4 regions of the Bacillus sp. BC08 genome follow, and region 1 is predicted to be linked to each of the others. Evidence: predicted binding sites of a transcription regulator. Region 1 holds the regulator's gene; each other region holds the start of a gene.

Region 1 (3,177 bases):
TTTCTTTTTCAGGCTGCAATGGATATTCATCCCATAACTCATTTAAAACTCGCTTAGACGATGTTAAGTTAGCTTGTTCTTGATCATAATAACCAACCGAGACGTTGGATCCGAAAGAAACATCACCATGTAATAGTGGTAATTTATTTACAAGTGATTTTAATAATGTGGATTTCCCGATTCCATTTGGACCAACTAAAGCAACGCTATCCCCGCGAGTTAAGCGCATCGTTACATGTTCAATAATCGGATCCTCATCATAGCCGATAGTTGCATCCTTTACTTGTAAAACATCATTTCCACTTTGTTTTTCGATATCGAAGTGGAAGGAAGCTGACTTAGAATCACCTAATGGTCTTGTTAATAATTCCATTCGGTCTAATTGTTTACGACGGCTTTGGGCACGTTTAGTCGTAGATGCACGAGCTATATTTTTTTGCACAAAGTCCTCAAGCTTAGCAATTTCATCTTGTTGTTTTTCATAACGTTTCATTTCTTGCTCGTATAGTGCTGATTTTAAATCTAAATATTTACTGTAGTTACCAACAAATCGTCTGCTTTCTTTATTCGAAATTTCATATACTTGTGTAACGAGTTTGTCTAAGAAATAACGGTCATGGGAAACGATTAGTATTGCGCCGGGATAGCCTTGTAAATATTGTTCAAGCCATGTTAATGTTTCGATGTCTAAATGGTTTGTAGGCTCGTCCAAAATAAGTAGGTCTGGTTTCGTTAATAATAATTTACCGAGAGCTAATCGTGTCTTTTGTCCACCGCTTAATGTAGAAATCGTCGTCTGGTGCGTTTCAACTGGGAAGCCAAGACCACTTAAAATCGAGCGGATATCTGCTTCGTACTGATAGCCACCTTGATCTTTATAATCTAATTGTAATTGGTCATAATCAGCTAATAATCTTTCGTATGTAGCCTCGTTTGAAAAGTTTTCTTCTTTTCCCATCTCTTGCTCTAGCCTTCGAAGTTTTGTCTCCATTTGCTGTAAGTGTGTAAAGACGGTTAACATTTCATCCCAAATTGTTAAAGATGTTTCTAAACCGGTATTTTGAGCTAAGTATCCGATTGAGACATCTTTTGGTTTTATAATTTCGCCACCATCATGAGATAGCTCACCGGCTATTATTTTTAATAACGTAGATTTTCCGGCTCCATTTCGCCCGACTAATGCGATACGATCTTTCGTTTGAACTTCCAATTTTATGTTTGCAAGAATTGTTTCTGCACCGTATAATTTCGAAAGCGCGTTTACTTGTAATAAAATCAATGTTTTCACCTCAAATAATTTCTTAACTTTGCCATGTTTATATTTCTCAATCATACTAAAAATAGTGTATAGTTTAAAATAAAGAGAGAATACTTCTTCTCTTTATTATACAGGGAAATTCATGAGTGCTAAACTTCTGTATTTGATTCAAGTATATGAATAAAGATAGGAAGAGAGGAGAGGTTATATGGATCAGCAAAAAATTCCACAGGCCACTGCCAAACGATTGCCTCTATACTATCGATTTATCCAAAACTTATCTCTTTCTGGTAAGCAACGTGTTTCATCAGCCGAATTGAGCGAGGCGGTAAAAGTTGATTCCGCAACAATTCGAAGAGATTTCTCATATTTTGGAGCGTTAGGGAAAAAAGGTTATGGATATAACGTAAATTATTTATTATCATTTTTCCGTGAAACACTCGACCAAGATGATATAACACGTGTAGCACTTATTGGAGTAGGTAATTTAGGGACCGCTTTCTTACATTATAATTTCACGAAAAACAATAATACAAAAATTGAAATGGCGTTTGACGTTAGTGAAGAGAAAGTCGGAACAGAAATCGGGGGCATTCCTGTATATCATTTAGATGAATTAGAAGAACGTTTATCAACTGATATACAAGTGGCAATATTAACAGTACCCGCTACAGTAGCGCAACCTGTAGCAGATAGATTGGCAGAAACGAACGTGCATGGTATTTTAAATTTCACACCAGCACGCTTAAATGTGTCAGACAATATAAGGATTCATCATATTGATTTAGCGGTAGAGTTACAAACACTTGTTTACTTTTTGAAGAATTATCCACAATAAAACGCAGAGGAAGCGACCTCTGCGTTTTATTGTTGTTTTTTCTTTGTGAATTTAACTAAGATAAGGCGAAGTGCCAAATTAAAATCAATTGTTGCCATAACTGCAAATAGTATTGTCCACATATTCCAGATGGTATCTGTTACGTTCGTAATGGCGAAGCGTGTAAAGATACACCCTAGAAGGAAGTACAATGCAGCCATGAACAATGGTGAGTTTCTCATACTAAAAATCCTCCGATAAAGCCTTGCATTTTTTCAGCTTCTTTAATCATTTCTTGAATTTGTTCATTGCTCATTAAAACTTGAGCAACTGCAACTAATGTATTCATAGCAACATGAGCTGCGATAGGGACGATAATACGCTTCGTTTTTACATATAAAAAGGCGAATACGAGCCCCATAGAAGTGTATACCAATAAGTGAGTGAAATCAAAATGAATTGCTGCGAATACGAGAGAACTAATGATAGCAGCAATAAAGAAGTTAAACTTCTTATAAAGTGTACCAAATAAAATTTTTCTAAATACGATTTCTTCCAAGATAGGTCCTATTATAGAGATGACGATAAGGAACCAAGGTGTCGTTCTAGCGATATCCATAAGTCTCGCTGTATTTTCTGATCCAGGTTTAATTCCTAATAAACGCATTTCTATCATGCCGGCAATACTTTGCGAGAAAAATGCTAAAAAGAAGCCGATAAAAATCCAACCAATCGTAGCTGGAATAGAAGAACGCGTTGTATCTAAACGTCTGTCGCGAATATCTGTTCTAAGTAACCAAAGTACGATACATAATGCAATAAAGAAGCTAATGATTGCCCAGTGTCCAGTTATGAGTTGGAACTTCTCTTCTCTAGTAAAGCCCCTGTTATCATAAAGTCCAGTTTTCAGGAGAAGTGGTAATCCAGCAATGGATGATAACTGCATTAAAATGTATGTAACGATAACCCACCAATATTGTTTTTTCAAATGGTTTAACCATCCTTTCTAACTCTAGTGTATGAGATAAGGTAGGATAACATGTAAATATGCTACCTACGATATAAACCTCGCGTAAATTATGTTTTTTTCGTAAATCCGTAT
Region 2 (3,177 bases), on a different contig from region 1:
GTCATTGTGTAATTGATGTTATTACGCCAAATAAATTTCGGCCGACCAAGCATGCTGCGTATGGAACGGGTCTTTCTCAATCTGAAAAACGGATGATAGGTGATCATATAGAAGCTGTATCGGAGCGAATAGTGGGCAGTAATGAGCGCGGAGGGTATTATGATGGAAATAGGAAAAGAGAGAGTGTTTATCATACTTTAAGTTTCGAAGATTTTTATCAAGGATGGGGCGTCACATCTAAGTTGTATAAAGGAAAGCAATTATCGGTCATTATTCCTGTACAAGATGAAGAGAAAACAATTGGCAACGTTATAGAAGAGCTCCGCAAAATTGAACCTTTTGAAATTATCGTTGTTGTAAATGGTTCGTCTGATAAAACAGCAACGGTTGCAAAAAACAAGGGAGCAACAACAATTGTATATAAAGAAGCACTTGGAAATGATGTAGGGCGTTCACTTGGAACTTATTTTGCAAAAGGAGAAATTGTATTATTTATAGACGGTGACTTTGTTATTCCAGCTAGGGAATTATATCCTTTCGCAAAAGCAATTGCAGATGGAATGGATGTCGCATTAAATGATCTAAATCATTATTTAGATTTAAGAGTACCGCTTCATCTTGTAACTGCATTTAAATATGCATTAAATTTAGCTTGTGATAGAAAAGATCTAGGAGTAGGCTCTCTTATCGCTGTACCGAATGCGTTTAGTCGTAAGTGTTTGAAAGAAATCGGATATAGATCTTTACTTTCACCTTGTGTAGCCCAAGTGAAAGCTATTCTGTCAGGATTCGAGATTGCGTGTGTAAGTCGTGTAGAGGTCGATAAGATGAACCGTATTCGTCCCAGTGAACATTTTGCAAAAATAGGTCATCCTCCAGCTGTCTTGCGAATTATAGGTGACCATATAGAAGGATTAGAGCAATTAATTGTATTGGAAGGCCGTCGTGGTGGATTCTATGATGGGAATAGAAAAAGAGATGCTTTAGAGTAGTAACAAAAAAAGTGTACAACATATGTACACTTTTTTGTTCTGTTATAAAAACTATAACAGATTAGGAGATAAGAGTATTACAGCTCTACAATGGGTATTGTTCTTATATTACAAAATAGGACTCGTATATAAGGATACCAAAAAAATACAATTAAGGAAAGGGTTAATTATAAAGACTTTTAAGTGAAGTTAACACTATGTATATAGTTGTTTGCTCAACATTTCACAAACATGTCACAACTATTTCGTTCACTTTCGCAAAAAAGTAGTATTCTAAGTGTGTAAGCTGTTATATAAAAAATCTTAGTCCTGTACTAATCAAAAATGGAGGAGATTAGGATGACTCAAGTATTAGAAAATGTAAAAAACGCATGGGAAAACTTTAAAGGTGAAAAATGGAAAGCAGAGATTGATGTTCGCGATTTCATTTTAAATAATGTAAACGTTTTCGAAGGAGATGAATCTTTCTTAGCGGGAGCAACTGAAGCAACGAAACAACTTTGGGATCAAGTAATGGATTTAACAACGAAAGAACGTGAAAACGGTGGCGTTCTTGATATGGATACAAAAATTGTTTCTTCTATTACATCACATGAACCAGGATATTTAAATAAAGATATTGAAAAAGTAGTCGGTTTCCAAACTGAAAAACCATTTAAACGTTCTTTACAACCATATGGTGGTATTCGTATGGCGGAACAAGCTTGTGAATCTTACGGATACGAAATGGATAAAGAACTTAGTCGTATTTTCAGAGACTGGAGAAAAACGCATAATCAAGGTGTATTTGATGCATACACACCAGAAATGAAAGCGGCTCGTAGATCAGGTGTAATTACTGGTCTTCCAGATGCATACGGACGTGGACGTATTATCGGTGACTACCGACGCGTAGCATTATATGGTATTGATCATTTAATTGAAGTGAAAAAAGCTGATTTGAATTTAACTGGCGGTGTAATGAGCGAAGATACAATGCGTTTACGCGAAGAGTTATCTGAGCAAATGCGTGCACTTCAAGAGTTAAAACAAATGGCTGCTTCTCATGGCTTTGATATTTCTAAGCCTGCAACAAATACACAAGAAGCATTCCAATGGTTATACTTCGCATATCTTGCAGCAATTAAAGAGCAAAACGGAGCTGCGATGAGTCTTGGACGTACTTCTACATTCTTAGATATTTATATTGAAAGAGATTTAGCAAATGGTACTTTAACAGAAGAAGAAGTACAAGAAATTGTGGATCACTTCATTATGAAATTACGTCTTGTGAAATTTGCAAGAACACCTGATTATAATGAATTATTCTCTGGTGACCCAACTTGGGTAACTGAGTCTATCGGTGGTATGGCATTAGATGGTCGTCCATTAGTAACAAAGAACTCATTCCGTTTCTTGCATACATTAGATAATTTAGGACCAGCTCCAGAACCAAACTTAACAGTTCTTTGGTCTAAACAATTACCACAGAACTTTAAAAACTACTGTGCGAAAATGTCTATTAAAACATCAGCAATTCAATATGAAAATGATGACATTATGCGTGCTGATTACGGCGATGACTACGGAATTGCTTGTTGTGTATCTGCAATGAGAATTGGTAAACAAATGCAGTTCTTCGGCGCACGTGCAAACTTAGCAAAAGCATTACTATATGCGATTAACGGTGGTAAAGATGAAAAATCTAAAGCACAAGTTGGTCCTGAGTACGCACCAATTACTTCTGAAGTATTAGATTATGAAGAAGTTATGCATAAGTTTGATATGACAATGGAATGGTTAGCGGGTCTATACTTAAACACATTAAATGTTATTCACTACATGCACGATAAATATAGCTACGAACGTATTGAAATGGCACTTCATGATACAAATGTTCTTCGTACAATGGCAACAGGTATCGCGGGTCTATCTGTAGTAGCAGACTCTTTAAGTGCAATTAAACATGCAAAAGTAAAACCAATTCGTGATGAAAACGGAATTGCGGTTGACTTTGAAATTGAAGGAGATTTCCCTAAATACGGTAACAATGATGATCGTGTAGATGAAATCGCTGTAAACCTTGTGAAAACATTCATGAATAAACTTCGTAAACATAAAACATACAGAAATTCTGTTCATACAATGTCGATCTTAACAATCACATCTAACGTTGTATACGGTAAGAAAACTGGTAACACTCCAG
Region 3 (3,177 bases), on a different contig from region 1:
GTTTTAAAAAGAAAATATTAGATGAGAAAGAGTCTCTAATGATTTAGAGGCTCTTTCTCGTTAAATGATATTATTTAGCTGGTTTGAAAAATGTATATATCGCTAAGAAAAAGCAAACGAAACTGAATGCGATGGGATCTTGATATGGACTAGGCTCAGAACCCTTCTGGATTTCTGTAAGGAAGTCATGTGTTTTCATGTTCATTGCTCCTCTATGTAAGAATACTTTTAATGAAACTAACACTTACTAATAGGGTTGCACTAATAAAGACGAGGAAAAAGGTAGTGTTACGGTTTCTATAATTGTTAAATGCTATAAATAGAAAACAAATGAGAAATAACATATGTACAGGTATAGAAGTGAACAGTGGTTTTGAAGTTAATATATCAATTAATAATTTTATATATAGGATTGCGTAAACGATAAAGAAGATAACTTTAAAATATTTTTGCATAAGCACACCTACCTACTATGGTTTGTTTGGGGAGTATATTGTTGTCATAGGTTACCTATTGAAAATTTGTATTTTTCTGTAATTATAACGTTTTATCCCACTTTAATGGGCAGTAAGACCCCCACCTCAAAATTCAGCGAGAGCAAAGAAGTTAGGTGAGGGCTGATTAAAGTTTCACTTTATTGGATTTATAAATAGATGCGATTGATTTGAAATGTAATAAAGTTTTTTAATGAATACGATTTAAAAAGAACAGAATACTAAAGAAGAATGAAAGAAGAAAGGTAGGAGTATTCTATGCAAAACTTAACAGAGCTTGAAGTAGAAAATTTACGTCATTTAATTGGTGGACATGCAACAATTATTAACAAGTTAGACCAGTATGCACAGGCTTGTACAGATCCAGAGTTGAAACAAATGTTACAAAAGGATGCGCAAGATGCAAGAAATACGAAACAGCAATTAATGACTTTCCTAGGATAGGAGGAAGCGACAGATGAATGAAAAAGATATGGTAAATGATTATTTAGCAGGATTAAATGCAAGTTTAACAAGTTATGCAAATTATATTGCTCAGTCTGATAATGAACAATTGCACCAAACGTTAATCCAAATTCGTAATCAAGATGAAATGCGCCAACGTAATATGTATGAGTACGCAAAGCAAAAAAGTTATTACAAACCGGCAGCACCTGCGAATCCAATGATTGTTCAGCAATTAAAAGGTCAATTAAGTGCAGAATAATGGGATGACAAAAACGAGCGAATGAAGTCGCTCGTTTTTTGTTTTGAGCATGTCAATAAATATAAAATAAATATTTTTCCAGTTGTAACAAATATGACGAAAATGGAATATAACAATTCACAAAAAGGACAAAAAGTTTGCTCAATATTTCACAAAGTATCCATGGTTTATATCGTGGGAATCTCTATAATTAGGAGTGTAAAGAACAAAAGAAATAGATTATATGATCAATTAGGAGAGATTGCTATGAAACGAAATACAAGAAAAATTGCAATTATCGGTACTGGATTAGTTGGATCAAGTTGTGCATATTCCATTGTGAATCAAGGCATTTGCGAAGAGCTATTATTAATTGATATAAATCATGAACGTGCAGTTGGGGAAGCGATGGATTTATCACACTGCATTAACTTTACAAATACAAGAACAAAAGTATATGCAGGAAGCTATAAAGATTGCAAAGATATGGATATCGTTATTATTACAGCAGGACCAGCACCAAAGCCTGGACAAAGTCGCTTAGATACTTTAGGAGCGAGTGCGAAGATTATGGAAAGTGTTGTTGGCGGCGTAATGGAAAGTGGATTTGATGGTATTTTCTTACTTGCATCGAACCCAGTTGATATTATTACGTATCAAGTGTGGAAATTATCTGGATTACCTAGAAATCGTGTGATCGGTACTGGTACATCACTAGATTCTTCTCGCTTACGAACAATTTTATCTGAAATGTTACATGTAGACCCTCGTAGTATTCATGGGTATTCATTAGGAGAACATGGTGATTCTCAAATGGTTGCTTGGTCTCACGTAACTGTTGGTGGAAAGCCAATTCTACAAATTTTAGAAGAGAAAAAAGACAAATTTGGTGAAATAGATTTAGATGAAATTGTTGAGAAGACTGCAAAAGCTGGATGGGAAATTTATAAACGAAAAGGTACTACTTATTACGGAATCGGAAATTCTCTAGCATATATTGCGAGCTCAATCTTTAACGATGATTACCGTGTCATTGCTGTATCAGCTATTTTAGATGGGGAGTACGGCGAGTATGATATTTGTACAGGAGTGCCAGCTATTATTACTAGAGATGGTATAAAAGAAATTGTAGAACTAAACTTAACAGAGGATGAAGAATCTCGATTCGCAAAATCAAACGATATTTTACGTGATTATATGAAAACAATTGGTTACTAACTTATAGGAGAAGGTGAAACAAATGAAGGAATATATAATGTCTCGTGTATTTAAAGCATCTGCTGGAATCGCACAAGGTATTTTCGTATCCCTTGGAATTGGTTTACTAATAGAAAATATAGGAAGAATTGTTGATATTCCGTTACTTATTACAATCGGAGTTGTTGCAAAATCACTTATGGCACCAGCCATTGGTGCCGGAATTGCTTTTATGCTCGGTGCAAATGGTCTTGTAATCTTCTCGGCTATGGTAGCTGGAGCGATTGGTGCTGGATCCATTTCAATTACTGAAGCAGGTCTAATCATTAAAACAGGTGAGCCAATCGGTGCATTATTAACAGCAACTTTAGCTGTATATCTTGGTAAACGTTTAAGCGGGAAAACTGCGTTAGATATGATGCTCGTTCCATTTGCGGCCATATTAGGTTCTGGTTTAGTCGGTATTTGGTTATCTCATAATATTACTCCTGTTTTAAATACAGTTGGAGCATTTATTAAAGATAGCTCAGCTGGTAGCCCGTTCATCGCTTCTATCGTCATTGCAGTCGTTTGGGGACTATTACTTATCTCTCCAGCTTCATCAGCTGCGTTAGCAATTGCACTTAGCTTAGATGGTGTTGCAGGTGGTGCTGCTCTTGCAGGCTGCGTTGCCCAGTTTATCGGATTCTCTGTTATCTCAGCGAAAGAAAATAATTTAGGCGGCATATTAGCTCAAGCACTTTGTACTCCGAAAGTACAGTTGCCAAATATCACTAAAAATCCAATGATTCTCGTCCCAAC
Region 4 (3,177 bases), on a different contig from region 1:
TAAGGTGGGACAGATGATTGGGGTGAAGTCGTAACAAGGTAGCCGTATCGGAAGGTGCGGCTGGATCACCTCCTTTCTATGGAGAATTGATGAACATTGTTCATCAATATAAGTTTCCGTGTTTCGTTTTCGTTTAGTTTTGAGAGTTCAATTAAGTATTGACTCTTAAATGAGGATATGATATAAATAAATCCTGCAATTTGTATGGGCCTATAGCTCAGCTGGTTAGAGCGCACGCCTGATAAGCGTGAGGTCGATGGTTCGAGTCCATTTAGGCCCACCATAATTGTTCCGCAGTAGCTCAGTGGTAGAGCTATCGGCTGTTAACCGATCGGTCGTAGGTTCGAGTCCTACCTGCGGAGCCATATTATAGAGAAGTACCCAAGTGGCTCAAGGGGCTCCCCTGCTAAGGGAGTAGATCGCGAACGCGGTGCGAGGGTTCGAATCCCTTCTTCTCTGCCAGAATTGGCCCGTTGGTCAAGTGGTTAAGACACCGCCCTTTCACGGCGGTAACACGGGTTCGAATCCCGTACGGGTCATACTAAAAGAGATAGCATAATCTGCTATCTCTTTTTTGTTGTGTAAAAGTGGACTTTAGATAGTCTGCTTTTTTTATGGAATAAAAGAAAGATGAAGGATACAGTTGAATAATAAAAATTGAAATATGGGTCGCTCAACCAAAGGATGCTTTAATTGAGCTTTTTAATATTGAAATTGCTGTATTAGGAGCTAATGCGGAAAATAAATAGTATAAATAGAAAAAAGCTGTCTTTCAATAGGTGATCTACTGGAGACAGCTTTTTTATGCTGTTATTATTGTCGGTAAGTCAATATATTGCAAAAATCGCTGATATAATTTCACCTACCGAAAAAACTTTTCACAATCTAAAGAAAACGCCTCCATTGAGATTGATTTCATACTTGATTTAATAACTTTACACTCTATGTGAAAAAGTTCACAAATAGGTCATAATTTGTGAACTTTTTCACAATAATACGTGCTACAATATGAATGTAAAGAAGTTAAACAACATTAAATTAGTATTTTAATTAATTACTTAAACAATCATAAAAAAATAGATGTGAACAATAGAGAGGGGAAACTAACATGAAAAAAGGTATCAATCGTGTAGTATTAGTAGGAACAGGAGCTGTAGGTTGTAGTTACGCTTACTCAATGATCAACCAAGGTGTAGCTGAAGAATTCGTACTTGTAGATGTTAATGAAGCAAAAGCAGAAGGGGAAGCAATGGACTTAAGCCATGCGGTACCATTCTCTCCATCACCAACAAAAGTTTGGAGCGGTAGCTATGCAGATTGTAAAGATGCAGATTTAGTAGTTATCACTGCTGGATTACCACAAAAGCCAGGTGAAACTCGTTTAGATTTAGTTGAGAAAAACACAAAAATCTTTAAACAAATCGTTCGCGGTATTATGGATAGCGGATTCGATGGAATCTTCTTAATCGCAACTAACCCAGTTGATATTTTAACTTACGTAACTTGGAAAGAATCTGGTCTACCAAAAGAACGCGTAATCGGTTCTGGTACTACTTTAGACTCTGCTCGTTTCCGTTACATGTTAGGTGACTACTTAGATGTAGATCCACGTAACGTTCATGCTTACATCGTTGGTGAACACGGTGACACTGAACTTCCAGTATGGAGCCATGCTACTATCGGTGTACAAAAACTAGAAACAATCTTAGCTAACAACGAACAGTACAAACAAGAAGACTTAGATAAAATCTTCGAAAACGTACGTGATGCAGCTTACCATATCATCGAGCGTAAAGGTGCAACTTACTACGGAATCGGTATGTCACTACTTCGTGTAACTAAAGCAATCTTAAGCAACGAGAACAGCGTATTAACTGTATCTGCATACCTTGAAGGACAATATGGTGAGAAAGATGCTTTCGTAGGTGTTCCAGCTGTTATTAACCGTGAAGGTGTACGTGAAATCGTAGAACTTGAGCTAAATGAAGATGAAAAAGCGAAATTCGCTCATTCTGTAAAAGTATTAAAAGAAACAATGGCACCAGTACTATAATAATTGTTAAACCGTTCAGAGGCGGGACACTGCTTCCTACCTCTGAATTCATATAATTTAATATAAATTCCTTTTCCGGTTTCCCTTGTATATCCCCAATATACCCCTTTTGCTGGATAAAGGTCGTTTATAGAAAAGAGCACTCTACTTTATATAGAGTGCTCTTTATTATTATTTTTTAGGAGTTAGTCCTAATTTCTTTAAAATATCTGCAAGTGTGCCGCTTTTTGATTTTTCAACAGGCGTTTGTGATTTAGATGCATCTGGACCTTTCTTCAAGAAGTTCTTTTCAACGAAGCGAATATCTTTTTCGTCGACAATACCATCTTTGTTAAGGTCGCCGTCTTTCACAGATAGTCCTTTTTTACCATAGTTGCTAGCGATAATTTCGGTTTGATTTAGTTTTCCTATTTATTTTGCCTCTGATATAATCAGCCTTATAAGAGGAGACTTTTGGTATAACCATGAAATTAAATAATAGTAGCTCAATGTTCATGTTGTGTTATCACCTTTGGTGGCTCGCCGTGGATAAAGTAAAACAGTTTATGGGAAATCAAGGTGAAAAGTGAGATGAATTAATATGACAAAGCATAATAAGGCGTAAAAATTTCCTTCATCATAAGTCTAAAGAATTAGCTACAAACTTTGATGTTGTAGCAATCGAAGACTTACATATGAAAGGAATGTCACGAGCACTTCGCTTTGGTAAGAGCGTAGCAGATAACGGTTGGAGGATGTTCACGACATTTTTAGCGTATAAGCTACAAGAACAAGGAAAACAGCTTGTAAAAATAGATAGGTGGTTTCCTTCTACAAAGATGTGTAGTAATTGTGGAAACAGAAAAGATATGCTACTATCTGAACGCACGTATGAGTGTTCTTGTGGACTAACAATAAGTCGCGACTATAACGCAGCTATTAATATTAAAAGAGAAGCCATACGCCTATTAGCTAGCGATAGCGTAAATAACACAAAATAACCTTTGGAACAAGGGTGTTAGCTCGGCTGTCCTAGGACAAATTCGTTAGCTATCAAAAGTAGCGACTAACCGAGAAGCCCCCACTTCAAGTAAGCTCGTAAGATATGCTAAGTGGTGGGTAGTTCACTTCTGATAGTTTTGTTT

Evidence for each region. Region 1 encodes Rex, which represses fermentation and respiration genes when NADH is low (regulators of the CRP and FNR family bind a similar motif). Its sites were predicted from a motif close to TTGTGAAATATTTCACAA; they were not measured.
Region 2: pflB (formate C-acetyltransferase) is a predicted target of Rex. The motif match lies at 1,204-1,221, and genes of this name have one in related genera.
Region 3: ACXVYO_RS03025 (L-lactate dehydrogenase) is a predicted target of Rex. The motif match lies at 1,338-1,355, and genes of this name have one in related genera.
Region 4: ACXVYO_RS17975 (L-lactate dehydrogenase) is a predicted target of Rex. The motif match lies at 975-992, and genes of this name have one in related genera.

What each region holds. Positions count from the first base shown of each region.
Region 1 is NZ_JBTGPA010000022.1:4,007-7,183, forward strand. Features, by position in the region: gene ACXVYO_RS04800 (ABC-F family ATP-binding cassette domain-containing protein) at 1-1,279, opposite strand, end outside; gene ACXVYO_RS04805 (redox-sensing transcriptional repressor Rex) at 1,467-2,096, shown strand; gene ACXVYO_RS04810 (YdiK family protein) at 2,123-2,317, opposite strand; gene ACXVYO_RS04815 (CPBP family intramembrane glutamic endopeptidase) at 2,314-3,063, opposite strand.
Region 2 is NZ_JBTGPA010000030.1:27,221-30,397, reverse strand. Features, by position in the region: gene ACXVYO_RS09805 (glycosyltransferase family 2 protein) at 1-992, shown strand, start outside; gene pflB (formate C-acetyltransferase) at 1,332-3,177, shown strand, end outside.
Region 3 is NZ_JBTGPA010000018.1:162,961-166,137, forward strand. Features, by position in the region: gene ACXVYO_RS03005 (DUF2178 domain-containing protein) at 1-21, shown strand, start outside; gene ACXVYO_RS03010 (hypothetical protein) at 71-199, opposite strand; gene ACXVYO_RS03015 (hypothetical protein) at 753-938, shown strand; gene ACXVYO_RS03020 (spore coat protein) at 952-1,200, shown strand; gene ACXVYO_RS03025 (L-lactate dehydrogenase) at 1,447-2,397, shown strand; gene ACXVYO_RS03030 (PTS transporter subunit IIC) at 2,420-3,177, shown strand, end outside.
Region 4 is NZ_JBTGPA010000035.1:46-3,222, forward strand. Features, by position in the region: partial or broken rRNA gene ACXVYO_RS17950 (16S ribosomal RNA) at 1-76, shown strand, start outside; tRNA gene ACXVYO_RS17955 (tRNA-Ile) at 207-283, shown strand; tRNA gene ACXVYO_RS17960 (tRNA-Asn) at 291-365, shown strand; tRNA gene ACXVYO_RS17965 (tRNA-Ser) at 372-462, shown strand; tRNA gene ACXVYO_RS17970 (tRNA-Glu) at 468-539, shown strand; gene ACXVYO_RS17975 (L-lactate dehydrogenase) at 1,109-2,053, shown strand; partial or broken gene ACXVYO_RS17980 (hypothetical protein) at 2,225-2,455, opposite strand; partial or broken gene ACXVYO_RS17985 (RNA-guided endonuclease InsQ/TnpB family protein) at 2,650-3,033, shown strand; partial or broken gene ACXVYO_RS17990 (TasA family protein) at 3,158-3,177, opposite strand, start outside.